One region of the Gallaecimonas xiamenensis 3-C-1 genome, then DNA from elsewhere that is predicted to be linked to it. Evidence: riboswitches for the same ligand, from Rfam matches in the RefSeq annotation. Region 1 holds a riboswitch; the other holds the start of a gene.
The links. A riboswitch is a leader RNA that binds a small molecule or an ion and turns the genes downstream of it on or off. The one in region 1 is predicted to bind lysine.
Positions count from the first base shown of each region.

Region 2: another riboswitch for lysine. It lies ahead of B3C1_RS16970 (Na+/H+ antiporter NhaC family protein); the one in region 1 lies ahead of lysC (lysine-sensitive aspartokinase 3).

Region 1 covers NZ_AMRI01000026.1:43,090-58,960, reverse strand. The annotation lists gene rsxC (electron transport complex subunit RsxC) at 1-1,592, shown strand, start outside; gene rsxD (electron transport complex subunit RsxD) at 1,592-2,641, shown strand; gene rsxG (electron transport complex subunit RsxG) at 2,641-3,279, shown strand; gene B3C1_RS15945 (electron transport complex subunit E) at 3,276-3,971, shown strand; gene nth (endonuclease III) at 3,971-4,606, shown strand; gene gloA (lactoylglutathione lyase) at 4,618-5,025, shown strand; gene B3C1_RS15930 (flagellar protein MotY) at 5,069-5,941, opposite strand; gene rnt (ribonuclease T) at 6,046-6,717, shown strand; gene B3C1_RS15920 (serine hydrolase domain-containing protein) at 6,714-7,796, opposite strand; gene B3C1_RS15915 (type 1 glutamine amidotransferase domain-containing protein) at 7,917-8,627, opposite strand; lysine riboswitch at 8,742-8,913, shown strand; gene lysC (lysine-sensitive aspartokinase 3) at 8,977-10,320, shown strand; gene B3C1_RS15905 (LOG family protein) at 10,355-10,918, opposite strand; gene rimK (30S ribosomal protein S6--L-glutamate ligase) at 11,058-11,963, shown strand; gene B3C1_RS15895 (succinylglutamate desuccinylase/aspartoacylase family protein) at 11,966-12,988, shown strand; gene B3C1_RS19925 (RloB domain-containing protein) at 13,724-14,260, opposite strand; gene B3C1_RS15890 (AAA family ATPase) at 14,235-15,452, opposite strand.
Region 2 covers NZ_AMRI01000031.1:1,457-17,327, forward strand. The annotation lists gene B3C1_RS16950 (bifunctional diguanylate cyclase/phosphodiesterase) at 1-505, opposite strand, end outside; gene B3C1_RS16955 (heme NO-binding domain-containing protein) at 502-1,065, opposite strand; gene proB (glutamate 5-kinase) at 1,171-2,268, opposite strand; gene B3C1_RS16965 (thymidine kinase) at 2,311-2,892, opposite strand; gene B3C1_RS16970 (Na+/H+ antiporter NhaC family protein) at 2,893-4,362, opposite strand; lysine riboswitch at 4,408-4,581, opposite strand; gene B3C1_RS16975 (electron transfer flavoprotein subunit alpha/FixB family protein) at 4,661-5,587, opposite strand; gene B3C1_RS16980 (electron transfer flavoprotein subunit beta/FixA family protein) at 5,587-6,336, opposite strand; gene B3C1_RS16985 (electron transfer flavoprotein-ubiquinone oxidoreductase) at 6,465-8,114, shown strand; gene B3C1_RS16990 (H-NS histone family protein) at 8,222-8,626, shown strand; gene B3C1_RS16995 (AraC family transcriptional regulator) at 8,653-9,600, opposite strand; gene B3C1_RS17000 (sterol desaturase family protein) at 9,676-10,470, shown strand; gene B3C1_RS17005 (YceI family protein) at 10,464-11,036, opposite strand; gene B3C1_RS17010 (cytochrome b) at 11,038-11,592, opposite strand; gene ribA (GTP cyclohydrolase II) at 11,730-12,374, opposite strand; gene rimO (30S ribosomal protein S12 methylthiotransferase RimO) at 12,640-13,956, shown strand; gene B3C1_RS17025 (phospholipase C/P1 nuclease family protein) at 14,100-15,104, shown strand; gene B3C1_RS17030 (hypothetical protein) at 15,088-15,871, shown strand, end outside.

The DNA.
Region 1 (15,871 bases):
CCTTTGCCGCCTACCGGGCCCTGGTCCACGGCGAGCCGCTGATTAAAAGGGTGGTCACCATCACCGGCCAGCAGGTGAAAAAGCCCGGCAACTACTGGCTGCCCATCGGCACCCCCATCAGCCATGCCCTGGCCGAATGCGGGTTTGAGGCCGACAAGCGCCAGCGCTTTATCGTCGGCGGCCCCATGATGGGCTTTACCCTCAACGACACCGCCGCTCCCGTCACCAAGACGGTGAACTGCCTGCTGCTGCCCAACAAGAAAGAGCTGCCCCTGCCGGGGCGGGAGATGAACTGCATCCGCTGCGGTGAATGCGCCAACGTCTGCCCTGCCGATCTGTTGCCCCAGCAGCTCTACTGGTATGCCAAGGCCAAGGACCAGGAAAAGCTCGACGAGTACAAGCTGTCCGCCTGTATCGAGTGCGGCGCCTGCGCCTTTGTCTGCCCTTCCCAGATCCCCCTGGTGCAGTACTACCGGGTGGCCAAGGCCGAAAGCCGGGCCGCCGCCGAGGAAAAACGCAAATCCGACAAGGCCCGGGAGCGCTTCGAGGCCCGCAAAGACCGTCTGGAGCGGGACAAGGCCGAACGGGAAGCCCGCCACCAGGAAGCCACTGAGCGGCGCAAGGCCGCCATGGCCGCCCGCAGCAGCGACCAGCCCAAGGACAATGACGCCGTGGCCGCTGCCCTGGCCAGGGTCAAGGCCCAGAAGGACGCTGCCGTCGCCAAGGCCCAGGAAGCCGCCGAGCAAGGGGCGCACCTGGATAAAGGGGAGCGGGTTCCGGACAACAGCGAAATGGCCAAGCTGCGCGAAGAGCGCAAGCGCCAAGCCAGGGAGAAAAAGGCCCAGCAGGAGGCCCAGCTGGAACCCCGGCAGGAGGCCCAGCTAGAGGCCCAGAAGGAAGATCAGCCGGACACCCCAACGCCTTCTCCGGCCCAGGCTGACAAAGCCTCGGCCGTGGCCGCCGCCATCGCCCGGGCCAAAGCCAAAAAGGCCGAAGCCGCTGGCGTCGCCGCAGCCGACAGCGAACAGGCCGCCGATCCGAAAAAAGCGGCCGTAGCCGCCGCCGTGGCCCGCGCCAAGGCCAAAAAGGCCGAAGCCACCGGCGCCGAGGCCAGTGCCCAGCCCCAGGCTGAGGCCGGCGAAGACGACGCTGCCGCCCGTAAAAAAGCGGCCGTAGCTGCCGCTGTGGCCCGCGCCAAGGCCAAAAAGGCCGACGCCACCGGCGAAGAGGCCAGTGCCCAGCCCCAGGCTGAAACCGCCGAAGACGACGCTGCCGCCCGTAAAAAAGCGGCCGTAGCCGCCGCTGTGGCCCGCGCCAAGGCCAAAAAAGCCGAAGCCGCTGGCGAAGAGGCCAGCCCCCAGCCCCAGGCCGAATCCGCCGAAGACGACGCTGCCGCCCGTAAAAAAGCCGCCGTAGCCGCCGCCGTGGCCCGCGCCAAGGACAAAAAAGCCGAAGCCGCTGGCGAAGAGGCCAGCCCCCAGCCCCAGGCCGAACCCCCCGAAGACGACGCCGCCGCCCGTAAAAAGGCCGCCGTAGCGGCCGCTGTTGCCCGCGCCAAGGCCAAGAAACAAGCTCAAGAAGGTCAGGACTGATGTTGATCGCCAGCTCTCCCCATACCCACAAGCGCCGCACCACGGGCCAGGTGATGCGCCTGGTGGCCTATGCCACCCTGCCCGGCGCTGCGGCCCTGGTTTATTTCTTCGGCTATGGCGTCCTTATCAACCTGGCCCTTTGCAGCCTGACCGCCCTTGTCACCGAGGCCCTGGTGCTGCTGCTAAGGGGCAAGAGCCTGTGGCAGCTGGCCGACAGCTCGGCGCTGCTGACCGCCATACTGCTGGCCCTGGCCCTGCCTCCCACGGCCCCCTGGTGGCTGCTGGTGATAGGTTCGGTGTTCGCCATACTGGTGGCCAAACAGCTCTATGGCGGCATAGGCCAGAACCTGTTCAACCCGGCCATGGCCGCCTACGTGCTGCTGCTGATTTCCTTCCCGGTGCAGATGACCAACTGGCTGCCCGCCAAGGGCCTGGCCAGCCACAGCCCCAGCTTCCAAGACAGCCTGAGCCTCACCTTCAGCGGCTACACCACAGACGGTTTTGCCGCCCACCAGCTCAGCCAGGGGGTGGACGGGGTAACCCAGGCTACCCCCCTCGATACCCTGAAAACCGACCTCAAGCAAGGCCTGACCGCTTCGGAGTCCATGACCAAGGCCCTTTTTGCCGACATCGGCGGCAAGGGCTGGAACTGGGTCAACCTGGGCTTTTTGCTGGGAGGGCTGTTCCTGCTGTGGCGCGGCATTATCGACTGGCAAATTCCCGGGGGCGTGCTGGGGGGCCTGCTGCTGGCGTCCTTGTTGGGCTTTATCCTGCACCCGGACGGCAACGGCTCGCCGCTTTTCCACCTCTTTAGCGGCGCCGCCATGTTCGGGGCCTTCTTTATCGCCACCGATCCGGTCACCGCCGCCACCTCCCCCAAGGGCCGGCTGATCTTCGGCCTGCTCATTGGCGTGCTGACCTACCTTATCCGGGTGTTCGGAGGCTATCCTGACGCCATCGCCTTTGCGGTGCTGCTGGCCAACATGACGGCGCCGCTGCTGGACAACTACACCAGGCCCAACAGCTTTGGGGAGGGCTCCAAGCCATGATGTTGCTCGCTGCCCGTAAAAACGGCCTGATCCTGGGGCTGTTTGCCCTGGCCTGTACCGCCCTGTTGGCCGGTACCCATGCCCTGACCCAGGATCGCATCGCCCAGCAAAAGGAAGCCCAGCGCCTGGGCATCCTCAACGCCATGATCCCCAAGGCCAGCCACGACAACGACTTGTACAGTGACTGCACCCTGGTCAGCTCCCAGCAATACCTGGGCAGCAGCGACCGCCAGCCCGCCTTCCGGGCCCGCCTGGCCGGCCAGCCGGTGGCGGTGGGCATCGAAACCGTGGCCCCGGACGGCTACAGCGGCGCCATCCACCTGATCGTCGGCCTGGCCTACCCCGAGGGCACAGTGCTGGGGGTCGAAGTCCTTGAACACAAGGAAACCCCCGGCCTGGGTGACAAGATAGAGCGGCGCAAGTCCAGTTGGCTGGACAGCTTTAACGGCAAGCGCCCCGGCGGTGAGAAAGACGCCGGCTGGGCGGTGAAAAAGGACGGCGGCCAGTTCGACCAGTTCACCGGTGCCACCATCACCCCCAGGGCCGTGGTCAAGGCGGTGGGCAACACGGTGCAATACTTCCAGCGCAACAAAGAAGCCCTCTTTGCCGCGCCCAGCCAGTGTGGAGGGGCCCAATGAGCCAGATGAAAGACATCGCCCGCCTGGGGCTTTGGGGTAACAACCCCGGCCTGGTGCAGCTGCTGGGCCTGTGCCCGCTGCTGGCGGTCACCAACACCCTTACCAACGCCCTTGGCCTGGGCCTGGCCACCCTGCTGGTGCTGGTGGCGTCCAACGCCACAGTGTCCCTGGTGCGCCGCCTGGTGCCCAAGGAGATCCGCATGGCGGTGTTCGTGATGATCATCGCCGCCTTCGTCACCGCCGTAGAACTGGTGATGACCGCCTTCGCCTACGGCCTCTACCAGTCCCTGGGCATCTTTATTCCCCTTATCGTCACCAACTGCGTGATCATGGGCCGGGCCGAGGCCTTTGCTTCCAAGAACAGCGTCGGCCTGGCCGCCTTTGACGGCCTGATGATGGGCCTGGGCTTTACCGCCGTGTTGGTGGTGCTGGGCGCCTTGCGGGAACTGATCGGCCAAGGCACCCTCTTTGACGGCGCCGAGCTGCTGCTGGGGGACTGGGCCCAAGGCCTTAGGGTGGAGGTGATGCACCTGGACGCCAAGTTCCTGGTGGCCCTGCTGCCGCCAGGCGCCTTTATCGGCATGGGCTTTCTTATCGCCCTGAAAAAAGTCATAGACCAGCAACGCGACAAGAAGAAGGTTGCCAGCCCCGTTGCCAAGGCGCAGCGGGTCCGGGTAACCACGACGGACTGATGAACCAGCAAAAACGTATCGAGATACTGACCCGGCTCAGGGACGAGAACCCCCACCCCACCACGGAGCTGCACTTTACCAGCCCCTTTGAACTGCTGGTGGCGGTGACCCTGTCGGCCCAGGCCACCGACGTGGGGGTCAACAAAGCCACCGCCAAGCTGTTTCCGGTGGCCAATACCCCCCAGGCCATCTGGGATCTGGGGGTGGACGGCCTCAAGGACTACATCAAGACCATTGGCCTCTTTAACGCCAAGGCCGAGAACGTCCACAAGATGTGCCGCATCCTCCTGGACCAGCACGGCGGCGAGGTACCAGAGAGCCGCGAGGCCCTCGAAGCCCTGCCCGGAGTGGGCCGCAAAACCGCCAACGTGGTGCTCAATACCGCCTTTGGCTGGCCCACCATCGCCGTGGACACCCATATCTTTAGGGTCTCCAACCGCACCAAGTTTGCCCCGGGCAAGGACGTGCGGGCGGTGGAAGACCGCCTGGAGAAGGTGGTGCCCAAGGAATTCAAGGTGGACGTGCACCACTGGCTGATTTTGCACGGCCGCTATACCTGTATCGCCCGTAAACCCCGCTGCGGATCCTGCATCATCGAGGATCTGTGTGAATTCAAAGACAAAACCGACATCTAACGAGGTAAGCCATGCGCCTTCTTCACACCATGCTCCGCGTCGGCGATCTGGACAAGTCCATCGCCTTCTACACCGACGTCCTCGGCATGAAGCTGCTTCGCCGGTCCGAGAACACCGAGTACAAATACACCCTGGCCTTCGTGGGCTACGGTGACGAGATTGACCACACCGTTATCGAACTCACCTACAACTGGGGCGTGGACAGCTACGACCTGGGCAATGCCTATGGCCATATCGCCATCGAAGCGGATGACATCTACGGCCTTTGCGAAGAGGTACGGGCCAAGGGCGGCAAGGTGACCCGTGAAGCGGGCCCGGTCAAAGGCGGCAGCACAGTGATCGCCTTCGTTGAAGATCCCGACGGCTACAAGATTGAGTTCATCGCCAAGAAAGACGCCGGCAAGGGCCTGGGCGAGTAAGCCCAAAACACAGATGCAAAAAAGGCGCCCTTGGGCGCCTTTTTTATTTTTGAACCTGTATCACCACCCGGCGGTTGAGGCTGCGCCCCTGCTCGGTGTTGTTGGAGGCGATATGGCGTTTCTCGCCGTAGCCGTCGGTGCTGATGCGGTCTTCTGACAGGCCCTTGCCCACCAGGTAGTCCTTGATGGCCCTGGCCCGCTTCTTGGACAGCTCTTCGTTGAGCCAACGGCCGCCGTAGGAGTCGGAGAAGGCCGCCACTTCCACCTTGGTGAAGCTGGGATCGTTGGCCAGGTACAGGCCCACCAGATCCAGGCGGCGCTGGGATTCGAGGGTCAGCTCGGAGCTGTTTTTCTTGTAGGTGAGCACCGAGAAGGCAATGTCTTCAAAATTGACCGGCAGCAGCCCACCCAGGCAGGACACGAAGGCTTCATAGCCTTGCTTGAAGTTGCCGGTAGACAGGGCCACCGACACCCTGTTACGGCCTAGGCGGTCCGGGTAGGTCAGGGTCGGCAGGCGGCCCGATTCCAGTTCGGCCAGGATATCCCAGGCCCTGTCGTCGTTCAGCTCCGCCGGGTAATGGGGGTAGACCGACAACTGCCCCAGAGGCTGGGCCTTGAGGCCGGGCTGCCAGGAGGGCGGCACGCTGGCCAGGTCGGCCTTGGTCTGCTGGCGGGGGCCGTCTTTGAGATCCAGGGCAAAACGCAGGTTTTCCTTGCGGCTGGCCTGGGCGCTGAACACCGCCACACCGTAGTTGGGGATCTTGTGCTCGAGGCGGCATTGCAGGGGGTTGGCCGCCGTCATCTGCCACTGGGACTGGCCCAGGCTGGCCGCATAATAGCGGGCCCCGGCATCGGCCGGCGTCGCCGACAAAGCCAGTAAGGCAGCAAAAACTGAGATATGAAACGACTTGGACATGGCATCCCCCTTCCTCAGCAACTGTGTCGGCGAGGGCTTTTCAAACTTTAGGGATTTGTCAGCTTTTGCCATAATGGGCCCCCAGCTCACAGCCAATACCTTCGATGTCAGAACTATTCAGCCAGCGCTTTCGCGGTTTCTACCCTGTGATAATCGACGTTGAAACCGCCGGTTTCAATGCCCAGACCGACGCGCTGCTGCAGATCGCCGCCACCTTGGTGGACATGGACAGCACCGGCCGCCTGGTGGTCAAGGAAACCGTCTTCCACAACGTACTGCCCTTCGAAGGGGCCAACCTGGAAGAGGCCGCCCTCAAGTTTACCGGCATCACCGACCCCTGGCACCCGCTGCGTTACGCCATCGACGAAAACGAGGCCTTGAAGGACATCTTCAAGGCGGTGCGCAAAGGCATGAAGGCCGCCGGCTGCCAGCGGGCCATACTGGTGGGCCACAACGCCGCCTTCGATCTGGGCTTTTTGAACGCCGTTATCGAAAGAACGGCGCAAAAACGCTCCCCTTTCCACCCCTTTGTCAGCTTTGACACCACCACCCTGGCGGCCCTGGCCCTGGGGCAAACGGTGCTGGCCAAGGCCTGCCCGGCGGCGGGCCTGGACTTTGACAACGCCGAAGCCCACGCCGCCGACTACGACGCCGAGCGCACCGCCCAGCTGTTTTGCCACATCGTTAACCGCTGGCAGGACCTGGGTGGCTGGCCCCTGCCCGCCCCGGCCGAAGATGCCGAATCTGCCCCCCAGGACCAAAGCCTGGCCCCCTAAGGGGCCATAAAGGTCGCTAAAAAGGCTTGGGCAAAGGCCGACTGGGCCACTTCGGCCCGGTCCGGCCTGTTGTGCCACCAAACCCCTTCGCTGTTGGCAAGGACGATAAAGCTCAGCTTCTGGTCCGGCACTTTCAGGTACAGGGCCGAATAGGCCTGCTCCCACCACCCCGAATGCCAGACAAGCCCGTGGCCCTGGTAGGGCTCGATAAACCAGCCAAGGCCGTAGGGGGCAGTTGTCCCCCCGGTTAGGGCCGTTGGCGTCATCATCAAAGCCAGCGACGCCTTGCTGATCAGCCGGCCCTCATCCAGGGCAATATCGAACCTGGCCAGATCCAGCGCCGTGGACACCACGCCCCCTGCCGCCCCATCCCCCTGGGCGCCCCTGGCATCGGCTCTGTGGGCCAGCCCCTTGTCGTCGATGCGATAGGGCTGGGCCTGGGCTGTGGCCAGGTCGGCCCGCAAAGGCAGATCCCGGTATTTGCGGGCCGACAGGGTCATGCCGGCTGGGGCAAAGACGTAGCGGGCCACCAGCTCGGAAAAGCGCTTATTGGTGACCGCCATCATCGGTCTGGAGGCCCAGGAATAGAGCACCGGGTTATAGGAAAAGCGGCGGCCGGGCTGGCCGGTGGCGGTGTGGGACAAGAGGTGGCGCAGGCTATGGCCCTTGGCTTGGCAATCAAGGCCCTTGGCCAGAACGCTGGGCTGGCGGCTAAAGTCGTCGCAAAAGCCCTGCCACTGGCTGTATTGGTCCAGGGGCCTGTCCAAATCCAGCTTGCCCTCCTCCACCAGTTTCAGCGCCACCACCGCCGACAGGGGTTTGGCCACGGAGGCGATGTCATAGGGGGTATCGGCGGCGGCAGGCACGGCCTGTTCCAGGTCGGCATAGCCAAGGCCGGTGGCCAGCAGCACCGTACCGTCCTTGACCACCGCCATGGACAGGCCCGGTATATGGGCGCTTTGGCGCAAGGCCTCAATCTTCGCCACAAAGTCGGCGATGGGGTAAGGGGCGCTGGCGGCGGGTGCGCCAACGGCAAGGGGCGCGGCCAGCAGCAGCGCCAGGGCTATCCAGGCTTTCATAAGGGCAATCCTTTTGTCTGTTCCTGGGGCACCAGTTGCCCCTGCGGCGTCTCCCGGGTGTCAGGGTCTATTGGCAAGCAAAAAGGGCCAGGTGGCCCTTTTCAGTCAGGAGGGCGCGGCTCAACCGGCCCCCTGCCCCGGCCAGTTGGTGAGCTTGCTGAGCTTGGCCAGCACGGCCCGGGCGGTACTGGCGGAAGACTGGGGGTTCTGGCCGGTGATCAGCAGGCCGTCGGTGACCACGAAGTCGTCCCAGTCGCCGCCGCAGAGGAAGTCGCCGCCCTTGGCCTTGAGGGCGTCTTCCAGCAGGAAGGGCACCACCTCGGTCAGCCCCACCGCCGCCTCTTCGGCGTTGGTAAAGCCGGTCACTTCCTTGCCGTCCACCACGCTTTGCCCCTTATCATCCACGGCGTTTAGCAGCACACAGGGACCATGGCAGACCGCCGCCACCGGCTTGCCGGCCTTGAGAAAGTCCTGGATAAGGCGGATGGAGTCGGGATCAATCACCAGATCCCAAAGGGGGCCATGGCCGCCGGGGTAAAAAAGGGCATCGTAGTCGGCGGCATTGATGCCCGCCAGGGGATAGGTGTTGGCCAGCTCGCCCTGGGCCTTGGAATCGCTCTTAAAGCGCTGGGTGTCTTCGGTTTGGCTGTCGGCGTCGTCACTCTTGGGGTCCAGGGGTGGCTGGCCGCCCTTGGGCGAGGCCAGGGTCACCTTATAGCCGTCGTCCACAAACACGTAATAGGGCGCGGCCAACTCTTCGAGCCAGAAGCCGGTCTTGTGGCCCGTATCCCCCAATTGGTCGTGCGAGGTGGTTACCATCAGAATGTGCATTGCATTCTCCTTATTGAAAAACCTTCCAAGCATAGTGTGCCCAGCCAGCATGGGATCAATGGGGCTTGATCTCAAGGCAACATTCTGAAACACTGCCGCCGTCCTGAAATTTTTAGGACCAGAAGAGGTGCGTTGACCAGGTAACCAGCAAGAGGGGCCCTTTCCCTAAGACAGCTGGCCAGGGGGTAAACGCCGAGATGCACGGCGCGGGGGCGCGCGGTGTCATCGGTCAGACAGGTTGAATCCTGTTGACTGTCACCTGATTTGGTGGAGCGCTTCTGGTACAAGCAGCCTTTCCTTTTTGACTGCCGGTCCCAGGCGCTCTCTTTGCTTGAATTCAAGGAGAGCTATGAACATCCCCGCTACCCGCGTCCTGAAATTTGGCGGCACCTCCGTCGCCGACTACCAAGCCCAAGGCCGTAGCGCCCAGCTGGTTGCCCAGCAGACCGAATCCCGCATCGTCGTGGTCAGTGCCGCCGCCGGCGTCACCAATGCCCTGGTGGGCCTGAGCCAAGCCATAGATCCCGAAGCCGCCGAGAACTTTCGCACCCTGATCCGCGATCGCCAGCAGCATTTCTTTGAGGCCCTTGGCGAGCCCGACGCCCTCAAGGCCAGCTACTGGACCCTGCTCGAAGAGCTGGACGCCTGCGGCCCTTGCCTTGGCCAGGAGCGCGATCGCCTGTTGTCTTTGGGGGAACGTTTTTCCAGCCTGTTTTTCGCCGAGCGCCTGCGCCAGCTGGGGCTGCCCGCCCTGCAACTGCCGGCCCGCTTCCTGATCGCCACCGACAGCCACTTTGGCCAGGGCGAACCGGACGTGGCCCGCACCCGCCAGCAGGTACAAATCGCCCTTAACGACCACCAGGGGGAGATCCTGGTAACCGAAGGCTTTGTGGGTGCCGACAGCGACGGCAACATCACCACCCTGGGCCGGGGCGGCTCGGATTACTCCGCCGCCCTGCTGGCCGAAGCGGCCGACGCCGACTGGGTGGAGATCTGGACCGACGTCAAAGGCCTCTACACCACAGATCCGCGCCTGGTGCCCAATGCCCAGCCCCTGGCGGAATTGTCCTTTGCCCAGGCGGCGGAACTGGCCACCTTCGGCGCCAAGGTGCTGCACCCCAAGACCCTGTGGCCGGCCATGCGCCGGGATATCCCGGTCTTTATCGGCTCCACCCTGGACGCCAGCGGCGGCACCGTTATCCGCCGGGAAGTGAGCGGCGAGCGCCGTTACGCGGCCCTGGCCCTGCGCAAAAACCAGACCCTGCTGAAGATCACCAGCCCCGAGATGCTCTACAGCTACGGCTTTTTGGCCCGGGCCTTCAGCCTGCTGGCCAAGCACCATATCTCGGTGGATCTGGTGACCACCTCCGAGATCTCCATCGCCCTGACCCTGGACGAGCGCGGCTCAGAGCAGGCCCTGTCCCTGCAGGTATTGGAAGAGCTCAAGGAACTGGGCAGCATTGAAGTGTCAGAAGGCCTGGCCCTGGTGGCCCTGGTGGGTGACAACCTCAATGCCACCCCGCAGATCGCCGCCGAGGTGTTCAACGCCTTGGGCGGTATCAATGTGCCCCTGATTTGCCATGGCGCCAGCCCTCACAACCTCTGCTTCCTGGTCGAAGACAAGGACGGCCCCTTGGCCATCCAACGACTGCACGCGCGGCTTTTTGAACAGCGCCAGGCCGTAGCCGCCTGATACGAAAAAACGCCCTCGGGGCGTTTTTTTTGGCTCAGTCCCACTTGTTGCGGGGCGGCTGGTAGTGGTCAAAACGGGCCAGCAGCGCCTGGGGATCGGACTCCACCACCAGCATGGCCTGGTGGCGCTGGTCCAAAAAGCCCTCGTCCACATAGCCGGTGGCCAACTCCAGCAGCGGCCGGTAGAAGCCCTTGACGTTCAACAGGCCGATGGGCTTGTGGTGGTAGCCGAGCATGGCCCAGGTCCAGACCTCGGCAAACTCTTCCAGGGTGCCGGCGCCACCGGGTAGGGCCACAAAGCCGTCCGCCAGCTGCGCCATCATCGCCTTGCGCTCGTGCATGTCCCGCACCACGTGCAGCTCGGTCAGGCCCCTGTGGCCCACTTCCTTGTCCAAAAGGGCCTGGGGAATAACCCCTATCACCCGGCCCCCAGCTCCTAGGCAGGCGTCCGCTACTGTGCCCATCAGCCCCACCCGGCCACCGCCGTAAACCAGGGTCTTACCCTGCTCGGCCAGCAGCTGGCCAAGGGCCCTGGCAGCATCGGCAAATTCACCCGAATGGCCCATTCTGGAGCCGCAAAAAACAGCCAGGCTTTGCATTGGAACTCCGGTTCAAAAAGTCGTCGCGATCCACTAGGTTAGAGCTAAGGTCTGCTATATGATGCAGCACCTTTTTGCGCCGGGAGGAAAGGATGCTTCCGCCCCGTTCCGGCCCCCTTACTTTATCAGGGAATCATCTATGAAGATTGGCATCCTGTCCCGCAAAGCAGACCTTTACTCGACCCGCCGCCTGGTGGAAGCCGCCGAGCAGCGCGGCCACGAGGTGCAGGTCCTTAACCATCTGCTTTGCTATATGAACATCGCTTCCCACAGGCCCAGCATTCATTACGGCGGTGTGGAACTGGAAAACCCCGATGCCATCATCCCCCGTATCGGCGCCTCTGTGACCTTTTACGGCACCGCCGTGGTGCGCCAGTTTGAAATGATGGGCGTGTACTGCGTCAACGAGTCTGTGGCCATTTCCCGCTCCCGCGACAAGCTGCGCAGCCTGCAGCTGCTGGCCCGTAAAGGCATAGGCCTGCCCATCACCGGTTTTGCCCACTCCACCAAGGCCACCGATGACTTGATTGAAATGGTCGGCGGCGCGCCGCTGGTGGTCAAACTGCTGGAAAGCACCCAGGGTAAAGGGGTGGTGCTGGCGGAAACCCGCAAGGCCGCCGAGAGTACCATCGAAGCCTTTAGAAGCCTGGGCGGCCGCTTTTTGGTGCAAGAATACATCCGTGAAGCCGGCGGCGCCGACATCCGCTGTATCGTGGTGGGTGACAAGGTGGTGGCGTCCATGCAGCGCCAGGCCAAGGAAGGGGAGTTTCGCTCCAACCTGCACCGTGGCGGCAGCGCCATTCCCATCAAGATCACCCCGGAAGAGCGCTCCACCGCCGTGCGCAGCGCCAAGATCATGGGCCTGGGGGTAGCGGGGGTTGACCTGCTGCGCTCCAACCACGGTCCCCTGGTGATGGAAGTGAACAGCTCCCCCGGCCTGGAAGGCATCGAAGCGGCCACCAAGGTGGACGTGGCCGGCGCCATCATCGAGTACATCGCCAAGAACGCCAAGCCCCACAGCAACAGGACCAAAGGAAAAGGCTGAGCATGAAGATCGGCGGCAAGGAGGTCCCGGCGGGCAGCCGGGTGGAATTGAAACTGCCCGTTCCGCCCCTCTATACCAATGCCGCCATGGACATGCCGGTGACGGTGATCCGGGGCAAGAAGGACGGCCCTCGCCTTTTTGTCAGCGCCGCCATCCACGGCGACGAGATCAACGGCGTGGAAATAGTGCGCCGCCTGCTGGCCAGCTCCTTTGTCAAACGCATCACCGGCACCCTGATCCTGGTGCCTGTGGTCAACGTTTACGGTTATGTGTCCAAGAGCCGCTACCTGCCGGACCGGCGCGATCTCAACCGCGCCTTCCCCGGCTCCGCCAAAGGCTCCATGACCGCCCGCCTGGCCCACACCTTTATGACCGAGATCGTGGCCAACGCCAGCCACGGTATCGATCTGCATACCGGCGCCAAGCACCGCACCAACCTGCCGCAGATCCGCACCTCCCTGAACGACGCCGAGGCCTTGGCCATGGCCAAGGCCTTTCGGGTGCCGGTTATCCTCAACGCCGAGCTGCGCGACGGCTCTTTGCGGGCCACCGCCGCCGAAAGCGGCTGCCCTGTGCTGCTCTACGAAGCCGGCGAGGCCCTGCGCTTTGACGAGTTCGCCATCCGCGCCGGCCTCAGGGGCATAGTCAACGTCATGCGCCACCTGGGCATGCTGCCGCCAATCAAGGCTCCCAGCCGCGCCATAGCACCGCAAATTTCCCAGGAAAGCCGCTGGGTAAGGGCCAACGGCTCCGGCATATTGCTGCCCACCAAGGCCATAGGCGACGCCGTCGCCAAAAACGAGGTGATGGCCCACATCACCGACCCCTTGGGCAGCAAGCCCATGGTGATCCACAGCCCGGTGGACGGCATCGTCATAGGCCAGGCCACCCTGCCCCTGGTCCACGAAGGGGAAGCCCTCTTTAACGTCGCCCACACCGAAAAGGCCGAGCAGGTGGAAGCCGCCCTGCCCCATTTCTATGACAATCTGGAAAGGTTGGATGAGAGTGATTTTGCGCCGCTGTGATGGCTCGTTTGCCCTGGCGGACGCTGTGGGGTGTTACTGGAAGCCGGGGTTGTCCCGGTTTTATTTTGTTTGTCTGGCTGGCGCCAGCTGAATAGCGTTGTTTCCTTTTAGTGTCCTGATTGACCTTTAAACGCCTTTATTCGCCGGGTCCCGGCCCGGCGGCCGGAATGGATTTCAATGGGTAATCACATCCTTTTTGCGTCCCGCTTTTTCGAATAATTCCTTTATATGCAGGGGGGCGCCCCTGCACGCGCCCTACTTTTGAGGCCAAAAGTAGGCAAAAGCCTAGCCCATGTTTCGCTTATCCTTCGCCTCTGGTCGTTCCCGTTGCACCGGTTCATACGCGTGTCCAGACGCGTATGAACCTGCCTCGACATCCCTGTCTCGGCTGCCCCTCCACTCCCGCCAGCTCAGCGCTTCACTTAACGGGCCCAAAAGCAGGCAGCTTCGATAAGCCATGGGGAGTGAAACCCTCACTGGCGGTTGTTTCCGGCTCGGCCATCCAGGCCTCGCGTTCAGGTGCGTGATGTCCTTACCTCCGGTCGCTTGCCGCTGACCGCTGCATACGCGGGTCCAACCGCGTATTCCGTTCGCTACCTCACCGGCCACCGATGTCCCGGCCTCGCGGCCTCGCGCCAGCTCTCGCCGATGCCTTTGAAATTAGACATGCTTGTTCTATATGACTTTGTGGAATATACACGTACACTTGCATATTCCACAAAGCACAGAACTCTATTATCCTCTTATTTTATCAACAATACTCTTTAGCTCCGGAATATCTATCATCCTATCCTCAATTATTTCCTTCGATAATAATCTCTCGTAGCTTTCCCTATCACATGGAGCGCCTTTTAATAATGGGTGAACAACATCTTTGCACTCGTTATTGGTAGTAGGCACTCTTCTATTCATAATTTTTAGTATAAGCCCCTCCAAGCAAGGAGTTGAAGGAACTAGTGTCACCCCTTCTTTTTCTGCATTTTGCACTTTACTCTTAGGCCAAGGAAGGTCTGTGTCTAAAAGTGCTAAACAGTAATTATGACCATTATGTCTTTTGGTACTAATCGCGTGATCTATAACATTGCTAGGCCCTTTCCCTTTTGCCGTTACAACTGAAATCTTATAATTTCCATTACTAAAATAAGTCTTCAGTAGTGATAGGAATGCTTTTTCAGAGAAGCCTTCTCCCACGAGTAACAATGTTTCTTTTATAAACCTTTTTCTTCTTTGAAAAGCCATTTTAACCTCACAGACTAAAGTCAGGAACGCCACCAAGAGCACCAGAAATATACTTAGAGTAAAGATTATCCTGACTTCTCAAACCTTGTACTTCGTCTAACCTCCAATTTTCGCTCGTGCCATTAACTTTCTCAACGAGATATACTTGGTGCTTTCGAAGTTCCTTCAGTACCTCTGGTGTATGACTAGTAAATATCAACTGAGCGTTTTTCTTATTCATGCTGCTACTCATAAATAACTGCATGATTTCAGAAACCATCATTGGGTGGAGTTCTGAGTCAAACTCGTCAACTATAGCCACTCCACCATGAGCCAATGCTAAGAGAACTGTCTGAAGATAGTAGTAGCACGCTTTAGTACCGCTAGACTCCATGTACATTGGAAGTTTGAAGTAAGTATCATCGCACTTGTGTATACCATAGGGAGTTTTAATTACCTCAACTTCACCTGTTCTTTTGTCGATATATTCCTCATCCTCAATCTCAATATCATCGATACCTAAATCCATCCTTATCAATAAGGACTTCATAGTATTAAACAGTTCGTTGTCTTCAAGGTAAGTTTCTGTAGCTTCTATAACATCTTCAAAACCGAAATCGTTTTTCCCATGAAATCCAATGTTGCTTTCAAAAGCATGGAAGAGATATGAAATAAATATACCCAGGGTATTCTCTTTTCTTAAAAGATAGGATATTGCAGAACTATTCTTAGGAATTGAGTCCAATTCTTGATTGTTTAATGAGAATGCATTACTTCTATTGGTTTTTATCTCATATTTATTCTCGTCCTCATTGTATTCGCGAGAGAATATTTTACTGAACAAGCGAGAGCTTTTTATTTTTAACTCTTCTAATAAAACCCTTTCCCTGTTCATTTTTAACAAATATTTATACTCATGCTTATGTTCAGTAATCGACTCAATGAAGCATATCTCTATTTCAGTGACATCATTCTCGCATACTTTGTGAGGATAAAAAGGTAGTTTTTCATCTTTTTCCATAGATTGAAATGAGTGGATAAAAAACCATCTTAGAAATGCTAGAGGTTTAAGTAAATTTGACTTTCCAGCGCCGTTGCCACCGAAAATAGAAATAACACGAGATATGCGTTCGCCATCGATGCTGACGTCATAATGTGAATCACTCGAATTTTTCTTTGTGACAAAATCAACAAAGGTTTCATCTCTGAAAGAATAGAAATTTTTAAATTTATACCACTTAATCATATCGCCCTCGTTCTTGAGAAAAAACTGACAACCTAAGATATAAATTATCCTTAACTTATCTGTTAGTTTTCAGTTCATTAACTCTCTTCTGGGTGAACGTTCCATTATGTATACCATACCACACTAGTTCCGTTTCGACTTTTTTTTGTCTAACTTGGCTTAATAGGTTTCCCCTCAAAGTGGCGTCGCCATTTTTCATTTATAAAACAATATCTTAGGTTGCTTTCCCTGTCGCTGGTCTATGGACTTTGGTGGTGATCTGCTCTTGTGCCCGTTAAGTGCAACGCTGAGGTGGCGGGAGCGTGAGTGGGTGCGAGGCAGGGATGCCGAGCAAGCGGAAGAAGGGCTGGATGCCCGTGTGCAGCGACCACCCAGAGCCGAGGATAAAGCGGAACGCAGTGCAATGGTTTTGGTTGGGC
Region 2 (15,871 bases), on a different contig from region 1:
CACGGCACAATACCCAGCGGTAACCACCGGCGTTGTCGGCCATGCGGTACTCGGCCTCGAAGCGGGCCGCCACCCCGCAAAGATGCAGATGCAGGGCTTTCTTGAAGGCTCCCACGTCCGCCGGGTGCATCAGTTTGAGCCAGTAATCGAGGCTAAAGCAGCTCTCGTTCTTGGCCCCCACCAGGGATCCCAGCCACTGGGTGGACACCCGCACCAGATCGTTGTCTGGGTCCCATTCCCAAATGCCGACACCGGCCCCCTTGACGATAAGGTCCAGCCGCTTGGTGCGCTCCAGCACCCGCTGTTCCAGTTCCTGGCGGTTGTCCTCCAGGCTTTGCAGGTTCTGCTCCATGGACTCGAGCAGGAAGTTGGTGAGAATGGCCAGCTTTTGCAGATCAACGTCACTGCTGCCGGTCTGCACCCGAAAAGAAAAGTCGTTGTCTACCGCCCGGCACAGCTGGTCGGCAATGGCATTGACCCCTTTGCGGATGGTGTTGTCACTCATGGTGACTCCCCGGAGAAGTAGAGGCTGAATTCGCAGTAGCTGTCCCCTCTGTGCTGGCAGCGGTCATGGGAAAGGTGGCCGCTCTGGCCGTACTCGTCCAACAACCGGTAAAAGAGGGCCTCGTAAAGGCCGCAAAGCTTATTGGGGGAGTAGTAGCGTACCCGCATCGGTATGCTGCCCTCCAGCAGCTCAAACTTCTGGGTTACCCTTTCGCGGGTGCCCTTGTCCTGGATGCTGGATGCCAGGGTCTTGTGGATACGTGGCTGACGGCGCAGGAAGTCTTCGGCAGACTCGGCCATGTCGTAGAAAAAGGGAAACTGCCGGCGCGAGGCGATGATGAACTGGTCCGCGTAGAGGCGAAACAGGGCCGGCCTGTCCAGACCGAAATGGGCACCAGTGGCCTCAATCATGGCCAGGCATTGGGCGTTGTCGTAATCGCTGTCGATACGAAACTCCGGCAGCTGCGCCAGGCCCAGGCGCGCCGCTACGGCGTTCAAGGCCACATCGCCACCCAGGTGGCGAATGGTGTTGACCAACACATATTGGATATAGCCGACCAAAACGTCTGCTCCTTACTGAAAACCGAGACTCTTACTACTGCCTTGTCCCTGGCTTCAGACTTCAAGCGTCCGGCTACAGTCGTATCGGCCAAAACCGATACCCCTTTACCCAAGTAGGACCAGATCGTCCCTGTGTATCGCCACGGCCCCCCGGTCAAACCCCAGGGCCATGCTGATGGCGTCGGAATGTACCCCAAGGATAGCCGTCAATTCCGCAGCGCTATATCGGACCAGTCCCACCCCCAGCTTGTGCCCGTCCGGTGCCAGCAGGGCCACGGCGTCGCCCCGCTCGAAACGGCCATGGATGGCCGAGATGCCCTTGGGCAGCAGGCTGGCCCCCTTATCCACCAGGGCCCGGACCGCGCCGTCATCCAATTGCAGCCGTCCTACGGGCGGCGGGCCGGCAAGGATCCATTGTTTACGACTTTCCAAGGGATCTTCGATGGGGGAAAAACGGGTTCCCACCCGCTCACCGGCCACCAGCCGTCCAATCACGTCTACCCCGTGGCCCGAGGCAATCACCACGGCGATGCCGGCCCGGCGCGCCACGTCTGCCGCTTGCAGCTTGGTGGCCATGCCGCCGGTACCAAGGCCAGACACACTGCCACCGGCCAGCTTGTGGAGGGTGGCGTCTATGGTTTTCACCTCTTGTATCAGCTCGGCATCGGGGTTGGCACGGGGGTCTGCGGTAAAGAGCCCAGGTTGGTCGGTCAGCAGCAACAGCAGTTCGGCCTTGGCCAAGATAGCCACCCTGGCCGACAGGTTATCGTTGTCCCCCACCTTGATCTCGTTGGTGGCCACGGCGTCGTTTTCATTGATAAGGGGAATAACCCCGTGGCTGAGCAGCGTGCCCAGGGTATCCCTGGCATTGAGGTAACGTTCCCGGTCTTCCAAATCGGCCCGGGTCAGCAGCATCTGGCCGACATTAAGCCCATAAAGGCCAAAGAGGTGCTGCCAAAGCTGCACCAGCTGACCCTGGCCTATGGCGGCCAACATCTGCTTGTGGGGAAGGTCGGCCGGCAGGTCGGGAAAGCCCAGCAGTTCGCGGCCGGCGGCAACAGCCCCCGAGGTGACCACCACCACCTTGTGCCCGGCCTTTTGCAACATGGCACATTGGCGCACCAACTCCACCATATGGGCCCGATCCAGGCGCTGGGTACCGCCTGTCAGCACGCTGGTACCCAATTTGACAACCACGATCATCAGCTATCTTCCGAGACTGTAAAGCCTCGTTATACCTGCGTGTCAGGGCCTTGCCAATGCCTCAATGTAGTGTTTACGGCACACCGAAACGTAGCGGTCGTTACCGCCGATCTCCACCTGGGCCCCTTCCTTGATGGGCTGACCATCGGCACCGACCCGCAGCACCCGGTTGGCCTTGCGGCCGCAGTGGCAGACGGTTTTCAGCTCCACCAGCTTGTCGGCCCAGGCCAGCAGGTACTGGGCCCCTTCGAAAAGCTCGGCACGAAAGTCGGTGCGTAGGCCAAAGGCCAGCACCGGAATACCCAGTTCGTCGACGATGCGGCACAGCTGGGCCACCTGGGCCTTGCTGAGAAACTGGGCTTCGTCCAGCAGCAGGCAATGAATGCGCTGGGTATGGGACAGGCCCAGCACCTCGGCAAAGAGGTCGCTTTGGGGATCGAAGACACAGGCTTCGCTCTCCAGGCCGATGCGAGAGCTGATCATGCCCTTGCCGGAGCGGTCATCCACGGCGGCGGTATAAAGGAGCGCGTTCATGCCGCGCTCCCGGTAGTTGTAGGCAGACTGCAGCAAGGAGGTGGACTTGCCGGCATTCATCGCCGAGTAATAGAAATAGAGCTGGGCCATTTAGACTTCCTGTTTTTGGGGCGCAAGTTTACCCCATCCCCCCAGCAGCGTCACCGCCAGCACCAGGACCACCAGCACCACCAGCCACAGGGGGCCAAGGGGCAGGCCAAGGGCGCTGAGGCTGTAACCCAGCACGCAGATCCCCGCCGCCAGGCCGGCATAGGGCAGCTGGGTCAGCACATGGTCCATATGCTCACACTCGGCCCCGGCGGACGACAGTATGGTGGTGTCGGAAGCGGGCGAGCAGTGGTCACCAAAGACGGCGCCAGACACCACGGCCCCCAGGGCCAGGGGCAGCAAGGCCGGGTCCACCAGTTGCGCCCCCAGGGGCAGCATGATGCCGAAGGTGCCCCAGCTGGAACCGGTGGCCAGGGCCATCACCATGGCGATAAAGAACAAGGCCAGGGGCATCCAGGGACCAAGGGAGGCACCTTTGACCCAGGAGGCCAGGTAAGCACCTACTTGCACGTCCTTCATCACCGCCGCCAGCAGCCAGGCGCTCAGCAGCAGGTAAACCGCCGGCAGCATCACCTTGGCACCGGCCCAGGCATTGGCCAGGCGCTGGGATTTGGCCTTCCAAAGGGCCCATAGCAGGGCCGGCAGGGCTCCCAATACCAAAGACAGGCCCACATTGGTGTTTTCCAGGGCGCTGATGGCGGACACCGGGCCTTCAGTGGCCAGGGCGCCGGTAACAAAGAGGGCCACCAGGGTCACCAGGATCAGGGCCAGCAGCGGCCCCAGCAGCGGCAACAGCGCCCCTTGGGCCTGCTGGGTGGCTACCAGGGGCTGGGGTTTGGCCTTGGCCTTTTTCATGGCCCCAAGATCCCAGTCGGTCCAGGCGGTGAACACCACCAGCAGCAACGCCAGCCAGGGGTAGAAAGCCGCCAGGCTCATGTCCACAAAAAGGCCCATGGGGCTGGCTGCCAGGGGGGCCAGCAAGGACAGCATAAAGGCGCCCCAGGAGGACAACGGCATCAGGGCACAAACCGGGGCGGCGGTGGAATCGATGTAATAGGCCAGGCGCTCGCGGCTGAGGCGATAGCGGTCAGCCAGGGGGCGGGTAGCCTGGCCTACCGCCAGGGCATTGAAGTAGTCGTCGATAAAGATGGCCAGGCCCAGGCCAACGCTCATCAATCCCACGCCCCGGCGGCTTTGGATGCGGCTGGCGCAGGCGTCGGCAAAGGCCTGGGCGGCGCCGCTGACCTGCAACAGCCGCGACAGGGCGCCGAGCATCAGCAGGAAGGCCACCACCTGCAGCGTCCACCAGCTGATGCCGTCATCATAAAAGAGGCCAGTGACTTTGGTGCCCAGGTACAGGGGCAGCTCGGGCAACGGGGTCAGCAGGAAAGCGCCTACCAGGCTGCCCAGCAGCAAAGAAAGCAGGATACGGCGGGTAGCCAGGGCCAGTCCCAGGGTCAGGACTGTGGGGATCAGCGATTGGGCTGACAGGGAGAGATCATTTAATTCCATGGAATTTCCAGCAAATTCCCATGGAGAACCACAAAAGGAACGGGGGCCTTCGGTAGCGCTCCATAGTGTTTAGGACTATGGCAGTGCCGCGACTTTCGCCCACGACACCAGCAAAACCGCTTGATGTCGGCTTCACTTCGGCGCACTGGCCTTTTACCGGGGATCCACAGCATCACCTTCCCCCCGGCGACTCATCCAGGACGCACCTCTACTTGGCGCGGCTACTCTGTCAGCGCCCGATAGTGAATGCAAACAAAAAGTGCGCCTCTTGGGCGCACCTTGACCAGTAGTGCGGCTTTTACAGCTTTTCTGTGAGCTCGGGCACTATTTCGAAGAGATCCCCCACCAGGCCGTAGTCGGCCACTTGGAAGATGGGCGCCTCCGGATCCTTGTTGATGGCAACGATCACCTTGGAATCCTTCATCCCCGCCAGGTGCTGGATGGCACCGCTGATACCCACGGCAATGTACAGATCCGGCGCCACTATCTTGCCGGTCTGGCCCACCTGCCAGTCGTTGGGCACAAAGCCGGCGTCCACCGCCGCCCGTGAGGCGCCGATGGCGGCCCCCAGTTTGTCGGCCAGGGCTTCGAGCATCTTGAAGTTGTCGCCGCTTTGCAGGCCGCGGCCACCGGAGATGACCACCCTGGCGCTGGATAGCTCCGGGCGCTCGCTCTCGGTCAGTTCGGCACCGATAAAGCGGCTGGCGCCAAAGCTGGCGTCGCTTTGCAGGGTAACCACAGGGGCATTGTTGCCGGCGCCGCTGGCGTCGAAGGCCGCCGGGCGCACTGTCACCACCTTGGTGGCGTCCAGGGCCTGCACAGTGGCGATGGCGTTGCCGGCATAGATGGGCCTTTTGAAGGTATCGGCGCTGTCGACGGCGATGATGTCGGAGATCTGCGCCACATCCAGCTTGGCCGCCACCCTTGGCATCAGGTTCTTGCCAGTGGTGGAACTGGCCGCCACCAGGTGGCTGTAGTCAGCGGCCAGGGCCACTATGGCCTGGCTCAGGGCTTCCGGCAGCGCGTGCGCAAAACGCGCCTCATCCAGCACCAGGACTTTGGCGACACCATCAAGTTCAGTTGCAGCACGGATAACCTCCTGGCATTGGTGACCGGCCACCAAAAGGTGGATGTCGTCGCCCATGGCACGGGCGGCGCTCAGCACCTTGGCGGTGTCCGGTTTGAGGTGTTTGTTGTCGTGTTCGGCAATGACCAGAATGCTCATCAGATCACCTTCGCTTGGTTACGCAGTTTGTCGATGAGGCTGTCGACGCTGTCGACCTTCTCGCCCCCTTGGCGCACCGGCGGCGCCGTTACCGCCAGCACCTTGACCCGGGGTGCCAAATCCACCCCAAGGGCGGCGCCGTCCAACTGGTCCAGGGGCTTGCGCTTGGCCTTCATGATGTTGGGCAGGGTGGCATAGCGGGGCTCGTTGAGGCGCAGGTCGGTGGTGACCACCGCCGGCAGGGCCACCGCCACGGTTTCCAGGCCGCCGTCCACTTCCCGGGTCACCAGCAGTTCCTGGCCTTCGACTACCAGCTTGGAAGCAAAGGTAGCCTGGGGCCAGTCGTTAAGGGCCGCCAGCATCTGGCCGGTCTGGTTGTTGTCGGAATCGATGGCTTGTTTACCGAGGATCACCAGATCCGGTTTTTCCTGGTCACAGACCTTGGCCAGCAGCTTGGCCACCAGCAGGGAGTCCAGGCCCTCTTCGGTTTTGACCTGGATGGCCCTGTCGGCCCCCAGGGCCAGGGCGGTGCGCAGCTGTTCTTGGCAGGCATCAGAGCCCACCGAAACCGCAACCACCTCGGTAGCGGTGCCCTGTTCTTTAAGGCGCACCGCTTCTTCCACGGCAATTTCACAGAAAGGGTTGATGGCCATCTTGACGTTGGCCAGGTCCACGCCGCTCTGGTCGGCTTTCACCCGGACCTTGACGTTGTAATCTATGACGCGCTTTACCGCGACCAGTACCTTCATCGGTAACTCCTCAGCAAGCAGTTTCGGGGCTGTCATTGGACCGCGCCCAGCTTTACCGCCAAAATACTTCCTGTTAACGTAAACGTCAACTTGATAAGCCACAGATAAGAGCAGTGTATTAGGCTGCCATTTTTCGAGCAGGAGTCCCTATGGAACGCGAAACCATGGAATTTGATGTCGTCATCGTCGGCGCCGGTCCGGCGGGCTTGTCGGCGGCCTGTCGCCTCAAGCAACTGGACCCGGATTTGATGGTCTGCGTGGTGGAAAAAGGCTCGGAAGTGGGAGCCCATATTCTGAGCGGCGCCCTTTTCGAACCCCGCGCCTTGAACGAGCTGTTTCCCGACTGGCAGCACCAGGGGGCACCGCTAAATACGCCGGTCAGCGGTGACGAACTGTACCTGCTGAACGAAAAGGGCCAGACAGCCCTGCCCGGCTGGGCCATTCCCAAGCCCATGCACAATGACGGCAACTACATCATCAGCCTTGGCAACCTGTGCCGCTGGCTGGCCGAACAGGCCGAAGCCCTGGGGGTGGAGATCTATCCCGGCTTTGCCGCCGCCGAGGTATTGTTCGATGACAACGGCAAGGTCACCGGTATTCAAACCGGTGACATGGGCCGCCTAAAGGACGGCAGCGAAGGCCCCCAGTTCCAGCCGGGTATGAACCTGACAGCCCGCCAGACCCTGTTCGCCGAAGGTTGCCGTGGCCACCTTGGCAAACAATTGCTGGAGCGCTTCAAGCTGGACCAGGGCAAGGAGCCCCAGCATTACGCCATCGGTTTTAAGGAGCTGTGGCAAGTTCCCAAGGAACAGCACCAGAGCGGCCTGGTGGTGCACGGCGCCGGCTGGCCCCTGGACAAGACCGCCACCGGCGGCAGTTTTCTCTACCACCTGGAAGACGGCCTGGTGTCGGTGGGGTTGATCGTGGACCTTAATTACAAGGACCCTTACCTCTCCCCCTTCGATGAATTCCAGCGCATGAAGCACCACCCCCTCTTTGCCCAATACCTTAAGGGCGGCGAGCGGATCAGCTACGGCGCCAGGGCCATCGCCAAAGGAGGGCTCCATGCCCTGCCCCAGCCGGTCTTTCCCGGCGGCATGCTCATCGGCTGTGACGCCGGCACCCTCAACTTTGCCAAAATCAAAGGCAGCCACACCGCCATGAAATCGGGGATGTTGGCCGCCGAAGCCTTGGTTGACGACTTCAAAGGGGAAGAACCCTTGACCGCCAGCCATTTTGCCCGCCGTTTCGAGGCCTCCTGGCTATATCAAGAGCTGCACGGCGCCCGCAATTTCGGGGCCGCCTTGCACCGCTGGGGCCCCTTGCTGGGAGGCGCCTATAACTGGCTGGAGCAAAACCTGCTGGGAGGCAAGGCACCTTGGCGCCTGTCCGATCCGGTAGCGGATCACCTGCAATTAGAAACCGTGGATCTTCATCAGCCACGCCAATATCCCAAAGCCGATAACAAATTGAGTTTTGACAGGCTGAGTTCAGTTTTTATTTCCAATACCAACCACGAAGAAAATCAGCCCTGTCATTTAAAACTCAAGGATCCCGAGGTACCGGTTGCCTACAACCTGCCCCGTTTTGACGAGCCGGCACAGCGCTATTGCCCGGCAGGCGTTTATGAAATTGTTGAGGAAGAGGGTGCCAAGCGTTTACAAATCAATGCGCAAAATTGCATCCACTGTAAAACCTGCGATATCAAGGATCCTTCTCAAAATATCCTCTGGGTTACCCCAGAAGGGGCAGGCGGACCCAACTACCCCAATATGTAAAAAAAGCGGCTTAGCCGCTTTTTTTTTATTTTCCCCTTGCAATAAGGGCGATCCTTTTTTAAAAATAGAGTGTCTCAAATTCCTTGCACCACTTTAAGGACCACCCAATGTCAGATTTTCTGCAGATTCTGGGCAACCAACGTCGCCTGAATGCCGCCACTAAAGAACTGAGCCTGCAAGAGCTCGAAGAAATCAAAGGCAAGCTGGACGCCATTATCGAGCAACGCGCCTCCGAAGAAGAAGAGCGCCAAAAAGAAGATGCCGAGCGCGTTGCGAAAATCGACGAACTGCGTAAAGCCATGGCTGAAGCCGGTATTTCTGCCGAAGATATCCTCGGTGGCGCTGGCGCCCCCGCTTCCCGCCGTGGTGGTAAAGGTGCCAAGCGCGCCCCCAAATACCGCCTGGAAAAAGACGGTGAAGAGCACCTGTGGACCGGTATCGGCCGCATGCCCAAAGTATTCAAGGAAATCGTCGACAACGGCGGCAGCCTGGACGCTTACCTGATCAAATAAGGCTTAGCCTTATTAATAAAGGGACCTTAGGGTCCCTTTTTCTTTTTAAGTTCCCCTGGCGTACAGCCATACCAGCGGCGACAAGCCTTGATAAGGGCCCCCTGCTCGGCATAACCAAGGGCGGCGGCAATTTCACTCCACCCCCAGTCCTTTTCCGCCAGGGCGGCGAGCTGGCCGGCCCGCCAGCTGTCGAGCAACTCCCGAAAGCAAAGCCCCTCCCGAGCCAGTTGGCGCTGTAACTGCCTGGGTGACAGGGCCAGGGCATCGGCCACGGCTTCCAGGGTGACCAGTTGCTGCCCCACCAGGCTGTCCATGGCCGCCAGGGCCTGGCTGCGACTGTCCGGCGCCAGGCGCCGTAAATGCCCCTCGGCATACTGGGTAAGGTGCTGATGTAGGCCCTCGTCACCCCGCAACGGCAAATCCAGCCAGCTCCTGGGAAAGACCAGGGCATTCTGGGCGGCGCCAAACCGCACCGGGCAACCCAGGCGCTGGCTCAGCATGGCTTCAGCCCCAGGCGCCCTATGGCCAAGGTCCAGAGACAACGGTTGGTAGCCGGGTCCCAGTAAAAAGCGGGCATAGCCCAGCCAGCCGGCCATATTGCGCTCCACGGCCAGGTCCGGCACCCCAGGCCAGGGCTGCCAGCAAAGCAGGGCCAGCTCCCCCTCCAACTGCAACCTGGCTTCTCCCAACCTGGCTACCAACCATTGGTAACGCAGCAGGGCCGCCAGGGCTTGTTCCAGGCGATTACAGCTTTGCAGCAGCTGCCCCAGCACCAGGTAGTCGGCAGCGCGGGCGCCAAGGCCCATGTCAACGGCAAAACTCCGTGATTGGGCGCAGCCCTGAGCCAAAGCCTTGAAGTACAGCCCGGCATCCAGGCGGCTCTGGCCAGCCTCAGCGGGGGCTGGCTGGCCCAAAGCCAGGTAGAGGGGCTCGAGGTAAGGCCAGGTGATATCCAGTTGGCAGCTGTTCACCATGGGCTGGCCTTTGGGAACAAGCGATAGCCCCCTGCCCTTGGCATGCTAAAAGGCACACGGTAAAGGACGCTCTGCATGGACACCCTGTTATTACTCCTGGCGGCGCCGATATTTCTCGGCCTTATCCTCAAGGAACAATACCAGCACCCGATGCGATATCAAAAAGGGGAGACTTTTCGCAATATGTTGCTGGCCGCCAGCTATCAACTGAGCGAATGGCTGGTTTGGTTCCCGGCCCTTTGGGTTTACCAGCTGCTTTATCAGCAGCGCTTTTTCACCCTGGAAGCGGGCCCCGGCACTTTCCTGCTGCTTTTTGTCGCACAGGACTTTCTTTATTACTGGTTTCACCGCTGCTCACATCGTTGCCATTGGTTTTGGGCAGCCCATGTGGTGCATCATTCTTCGGCCGGATTTAACTATTCCACCGCCCTGCGCCAGTCGCTTTTTTATCCCCTGGTAGGAATGTGGTTATTTTGGAGCCCCTTGGCCTTGCTCGGATTTAAACCTGGCTGGATAGTGACCATGGTGGCCCTGAATCTGGCTTACCAGTTTTTTGTTCACAGCCCCGATCCCCGCTCTTGGGGCTGGCTTGAGAAGTACTTCAATACCCCCTCTCACCACAGGGTTCACCATGCCAGCCATGCCCCTTACCTGGATCAGAATTTCGGGGGCGTGTTGATTATCTGGGACAAGCTTTTTGGCACCTTTACCCCTGAGCAAAGCCCTTGCCGTTACGGGGTGGTCAATATGCCCCCAAAAGAGGATCTGGTCACAGTCCTGACCCATGAGTTCGGGATGCTGCTGGCAGACATAAAAAAACCGCAGCCCTTAAGGCTGCGGCTTTTGCGACTTTTTGGGCGCCCTTACTGACGAACGCCTTCCAGGGAGATGTAGATCTGCACTTCCTTGGAAGCCGGGCCCAGATCGTAGTTGATACCGTAATCGGCCAGCTTGAAGGAGGTGGTGCCTTCAAAGCCCTGACGGTAACCACCCCAGGGATCGGCGCCGCCACCGATGTGGGTAACATCGATACTGATGGGCTTGGTCACGCCGTGCAGGGTGAAGTTGCCGGTGAGCACGGCGGTGCCGTCAGCCTTGGGGGTAAAAGCAGTACTTTCAAAACTGGCCTTGGGGAAGCTGGCCACGTCCAGGAAGTCTTTGCTCTTCAGGTGTTTGTCACGCTCGGCATGGGCCGAGTTGAGACTGTCAGTGTTGATGTTGACCGAGACTTTGGAGGCCTGGGGGTTTTTGTCGTCGTAGCTGAAGGTACCGTCGAAATCGTTAAACTGGCCCAGCAGCCAGCTGTAACCCAGGTGCTTGATTTTAAATTGGATGAAAGCGTGTTGGCCTTCGTGGTCAATCACGTAGTCGGCGGCCATGGCCGGAGTGGCCAGGGCGCCCAGCAGGGCCGTTGCCAACAGGGTCTTCTTCATCATGTCAGTTTTCCTCGCTCGGTTGTGTCACCAGCATCCTTTTCAAGGTGCCGTCTTTATTGATGAAATGGTGCTTAAGGGCCACCAGGCCGTGGCCAAGGGCCAATACCACCAGGCTCCAGGCCGCATACCAATGGATACTGCCGGCCACTTCGGCTTGGTCATGCAGGCCGGTCACCAGGGCCGGCACTTCAAACCAGTCAAATACGCTGATACCGCGCCCGTCGGCGGTGGAAATGAGGTAACCGGTCACCATCACCAGGACCAGCAACAGGTATAAAAGGCCGTGACCAAACCCCGCCAGCTTTTGCTCAAGGGCAGTGCCCAGGGGACGCGGCTTGGTGTTACGCCAGCGCCACAGCACCCGCAGCAGCGTCAAGGCCAACAGGCTGATGCCGATGGACTTGTGCCACCAGGGCCCCAGGCGATACCAGGGGTCGTAATAGGACAGGGTGCGCATCCACCACCCCAGGCCAAAAAGCCCGAAGACGGCCAGGGCACTGAGCCAATGGATGCCGATGGCCAGGCGCCCAAAACCCTGGGACGAGTTCTTCCACATAGTCTTTCCTCCACACAGGCCATTTCATCTTAAGCCAGGGATTTAAAAAGAATATCGGAGAATATTGGCGGTTCTTTTCGATGTTTTAGAAAGGAAAAAGGCCGCACAGGGCGGCCTTCAGGAGCGGGGAACGGGGCTCAGTACTTGCTGTGGGCGGGGCAGCAGGGTTCGTCTTCACCCAGGGCGTGGTGCCCTTCTTCTTTCTTGGCGGCCAGATAACGCTCGTTATGGTCGTTGCGATAGACGCGGGTGCCAACCCGGCCGTCCACCTGGATGCCGTTGTCCGTCAACTGGGCCACCTTACGGGGGTTGTTGGTCAGCAGGCGGATATGGTCCACTCCCAGGGCCTTGAGCATCTCGGCGGCCACAGTGAAATCCCGCTGATCGTCTTCGAAGCCCAGGGCGCGGTTGGCCTCGTAGGTGTTCATGCCCTCATCCTGCAGGGCATAGGCGTCCAGCTTATTGATAAGGCCGATGCCGCGCCCTTCCTGGCGCAGATAGAGAATAAGGCCGCCTTCGGCGCTGATCCGCACTATGGCTTCTTCCAGCTGCGGGCCACAGTCGCAGCGGGCCGACAGGAAGACGTCGCCGGTAACGCACTCGGAATGCATTCGCACCAGAGGCTCGCTTCGCTGCCAGTCGCCCAGGGCGATGGCGAAGTGTTCCTTGCCGTCAGCCAGGTTGTCGAAGGTGATAAAGGTCGCCAGATACCGGCCTCCAAGGACGGGGATCTCCACCTGGCGCCTTACCTTTACTGCATTTTCGCCAGCTTCAGCTGTCATGTCTCACCTTTACATCACGAACCGGGGTGCGGGGTACTATACCCCTGTTCCCGGTGAAATTCGTCTCTTTAAGCGTAGTCCCCAAGCCGGGGAGGCTTGCATGATAGCCGAGGCGGCGCCGATAAAAACCCTTGAAAAAGGACGGTCTATATTCGCTTTTGTGCACCAATAGCCAGGAGCCCCTTCAAGCCGGGTGCACAGGGGCCCAGACTTGGCTAGAATATGGCGCCTTTTTGGCGGCTAACTTTTTCATTTGAGGTAGAGCATGAGTAACCAGACCGTCGGCTTCGTCAGCCTGGGCTGCCCTAAAAACCTGGTGGATTCCGAGCGGATCCTCACCCAACTGCGGGTGGAGGGCTACAACATAGTTCCCAGCTATAACGATGCCGACCTGGTGATCGTCAACACCTGTGGCTTTATCGACAGCGCCGTACAGGAATCCCTGGACGCCATAGGTGAAGCCCTCAATGAAAACGGCAAGGTCATCGTTACCGGCTGCCTGGGCGCCAAGGAAGATGAAATCCGTGAAATTCATCCCCATGTGCTGGGCATCACCGGCCCCCACGCCTATGAGGCGGTGCTGGACACCGTCCATAAGCACCTGCCGGTGCCCAAGCAGCACAACCCCTTCCTGGACTTGGTGCCGCCGCAAGGGGTCAAGCTGACTCCGCGCCACTACGCCTACCTGAAGATCTCCGAAGGCTGTAACCACCGCTGCAGTTTTTGCATCATCCCCAGCATGCGCGGCGACCTGGTGTCCCGCCCGGTGGGCCAGGTGCTGAGCGAGGCCGAGCGCCTGGTCAATGCCGGCGTCAAAGAGCTGCTGGTGATAAGCCAGGACACCTCCGCCTACGGCGTCGACACCAAGCACCGCACCGATTTTTGGAACGGCCGCCCGGTCAAATCCGACATGTACCAGCTCACCGAGGCCCTTGGCGAGCTGGGGGTCTGGACCCGGCTGCACTATGTCTACCCCTACCCCCATGTGGACAACGTCATTCCGCTGATGGCCGAAGGGAAGGTGCTGCCGTACCTGGATATGCCGCTGCAACACGCCAGCCCGGACATCCTTAAGAAGATGAAGCGCCCCGGCCAGGTGGAGCGCACCCTCGAGCGCATCCAGCGCTGGCGCCGCGACGTACCGGATCTCACCCTGCGCTCCACCTTTATCGTCGGCTTCCCCGGTGAAACCGAGGACGACTTCCAGATGCTGCTCGACTTCATCAACGAAGCCGAGCTGGATCGGGTGGGCTGCTTTAAGTACAGCCCGGTGGAAGGGGCTACCGCTAACGCCCTGCCCAACCCGGTGGACGAAGCAGTCAAAGAAGAACGCTTCGCCCGCTTTATGGAAGCCCAGCAGCGCATCAGCGCCGCCAAGCTGCAGCGCAAGGTCGGCACTGTGCAAGAGGTGCTGATTGACGAAGTAGACGAAGAAGGCGCCATCGGCCGCACCAAGGGCGATGCTCCGGAGATCGACGGCGTGGTGTATCTGAACGGTGAAAGCGCCGTGAAGCCCGGTGACATCGTCAAGGTCAACATCGACAACGCCGACGAGTACGACCTCTGGGGCAGCAAGCTCTAAGCAATAAGCCGGCGCCAGCCGGCTTTTTTATGCATATCATTCGGCAGCTAAGTCATTGATGCCATTCACCTGACTGCCATTTTCTCGTCACTTGTAAGCGTTAGGTTAACTGCGGTTAACAACAACCCTAAGGGACGAGGACAATGAAAAGAATCATCATCGCAGCACTGCCTTGCCTGCTGGCCAGCCAGGCCCAGGCCTTCACCCAGGACACCCACAAGCGCATCGTCGTTGACGCCGTGGCCTACATGCAAGCCCACCCCGACACCACCCAGTACGGCCGCCTGGTGCAATACGCCAGCCAGGCCGGCCTGACGGTGGATCAGTTGGCCGAGCGCCTGGGCCAGGGGGCCTATGACGTGGACGACTTCGAGGACACCTACCTGTGTGGCGCCGTCACCGGCGACTGCGTCAGGGCGCCGCTGTGGGGCACCCTGAGCAGCATCGTCTCCTACAGCTCCTACTGGCACTTTCAAAACCACACCCAGGGCCCCGATGCCCACGGCAACGATTTTGGCGGCTACAACTACGACAAGCTCACCGTCTGGGGGGACGTGGACAACCTGGCCGCCTCCTGGCTCAAGGGTGACCACCTGGACGACGGCCCCGGCGGCAAGGGCGGCTGGTTTGGGGACGACTCAGAATACAACAGCTACGGCCTGACCGAAGCCCATTACCGCCAAGGCTCCACCTCCAACTACGGCATGTACCAAGACTTCGAGACCATGCCCTTCCAGCCCATCGACAACCTGGCCCAGTACTGGTACGGCCGCTACCTGGCCAATCACAGCGTCGACGCCCTGGGCTTCAGCCTGCACTCCACCGACCTCCTTCAGCCCCACCACACCTGGACCACTTCGGCCCTCAACCACTCGGGCTGGGAGTCCTGGGTCCGCGACTATTACGACAGCGAGCAGCTGGCCAGCGACAATCTGGTCACCGCCGCCCTGGACGACTTCGACAGCATTGCCGTGGACGAGGACGATATCCGCCCCCTGCTCACCCAGGGCGGCAGCCTGTCCTATAGCCAAGGGGGCCTGGTGCTGAATTCCAAGGACCATAACGAGCGGGTGATGGTGGGGCGCATCGTAGTGCCCCACGCCATCGCCATGGTGGTCAAGGTGTTGAACCATGCGATGCAGCGTTAACCTGCTAAGCGCCCTGGCGCTGATGCTCGGCGGCCCCTCGTGGGCCGCCTGCCCTACCCCGGATCTGCTGGCGCGCCTGGCCTTGATGAGCAAACTGCCGGAGCCGACCGTGGCCGCGCAACTGGCGGACGACGCCCTGCTGGGCCCCTATGCCAGGGCCCACTACCCCGGCGCCGTGCACCAGGCCAGCCGGGTAGGCAGCAGCCACCAACGCCAGGTGGATGAGCAATGGCTCAGCCTGGTGTCCCCCTTTATCGGCGAGGCCGCCAAGGCCGCCCGCCAAGCGGCCAAGTTTGACGGCGCGCTGTTGCGCCTTGGCAGCCGCCAATGGCAGCCAGCCGACCTTGACGGCCTAAATCTGCAGCAGCGCCTGGCCCTGCAACAAGGGGACAAAGCCCTGCTGGAAGCCCTACTGTGGCAGCAGGCCACCCTGGCCCTGGCTCCCACCTGGCTTGCCAACCAGGGCTGGGACAAGGACAAGGTTGCCTGCGCCCGCGCCTTGGTGGAAAACCGCCTGGACAGGGTCTGGTTGATGCAGCACTTGGGGCTGTCGGACGATCCCCACCAGGAAAGCCCGGTGCTCAGGCAACTGGCCAAAGAAGTGACGGCCGACCAGATTGCCCTTTACTACCGGCGCCACCAGGACGATTTTCGCCAGCTGGCCGCCGTGGACGCTCGATTCTTTGAAGGCGAGACCCAAGACAGCCTGGTAAGCCTTAGCCCCGAGCCCCAGCGCCTGGCACGCCAAGACGCCCAGGGGGATGTGC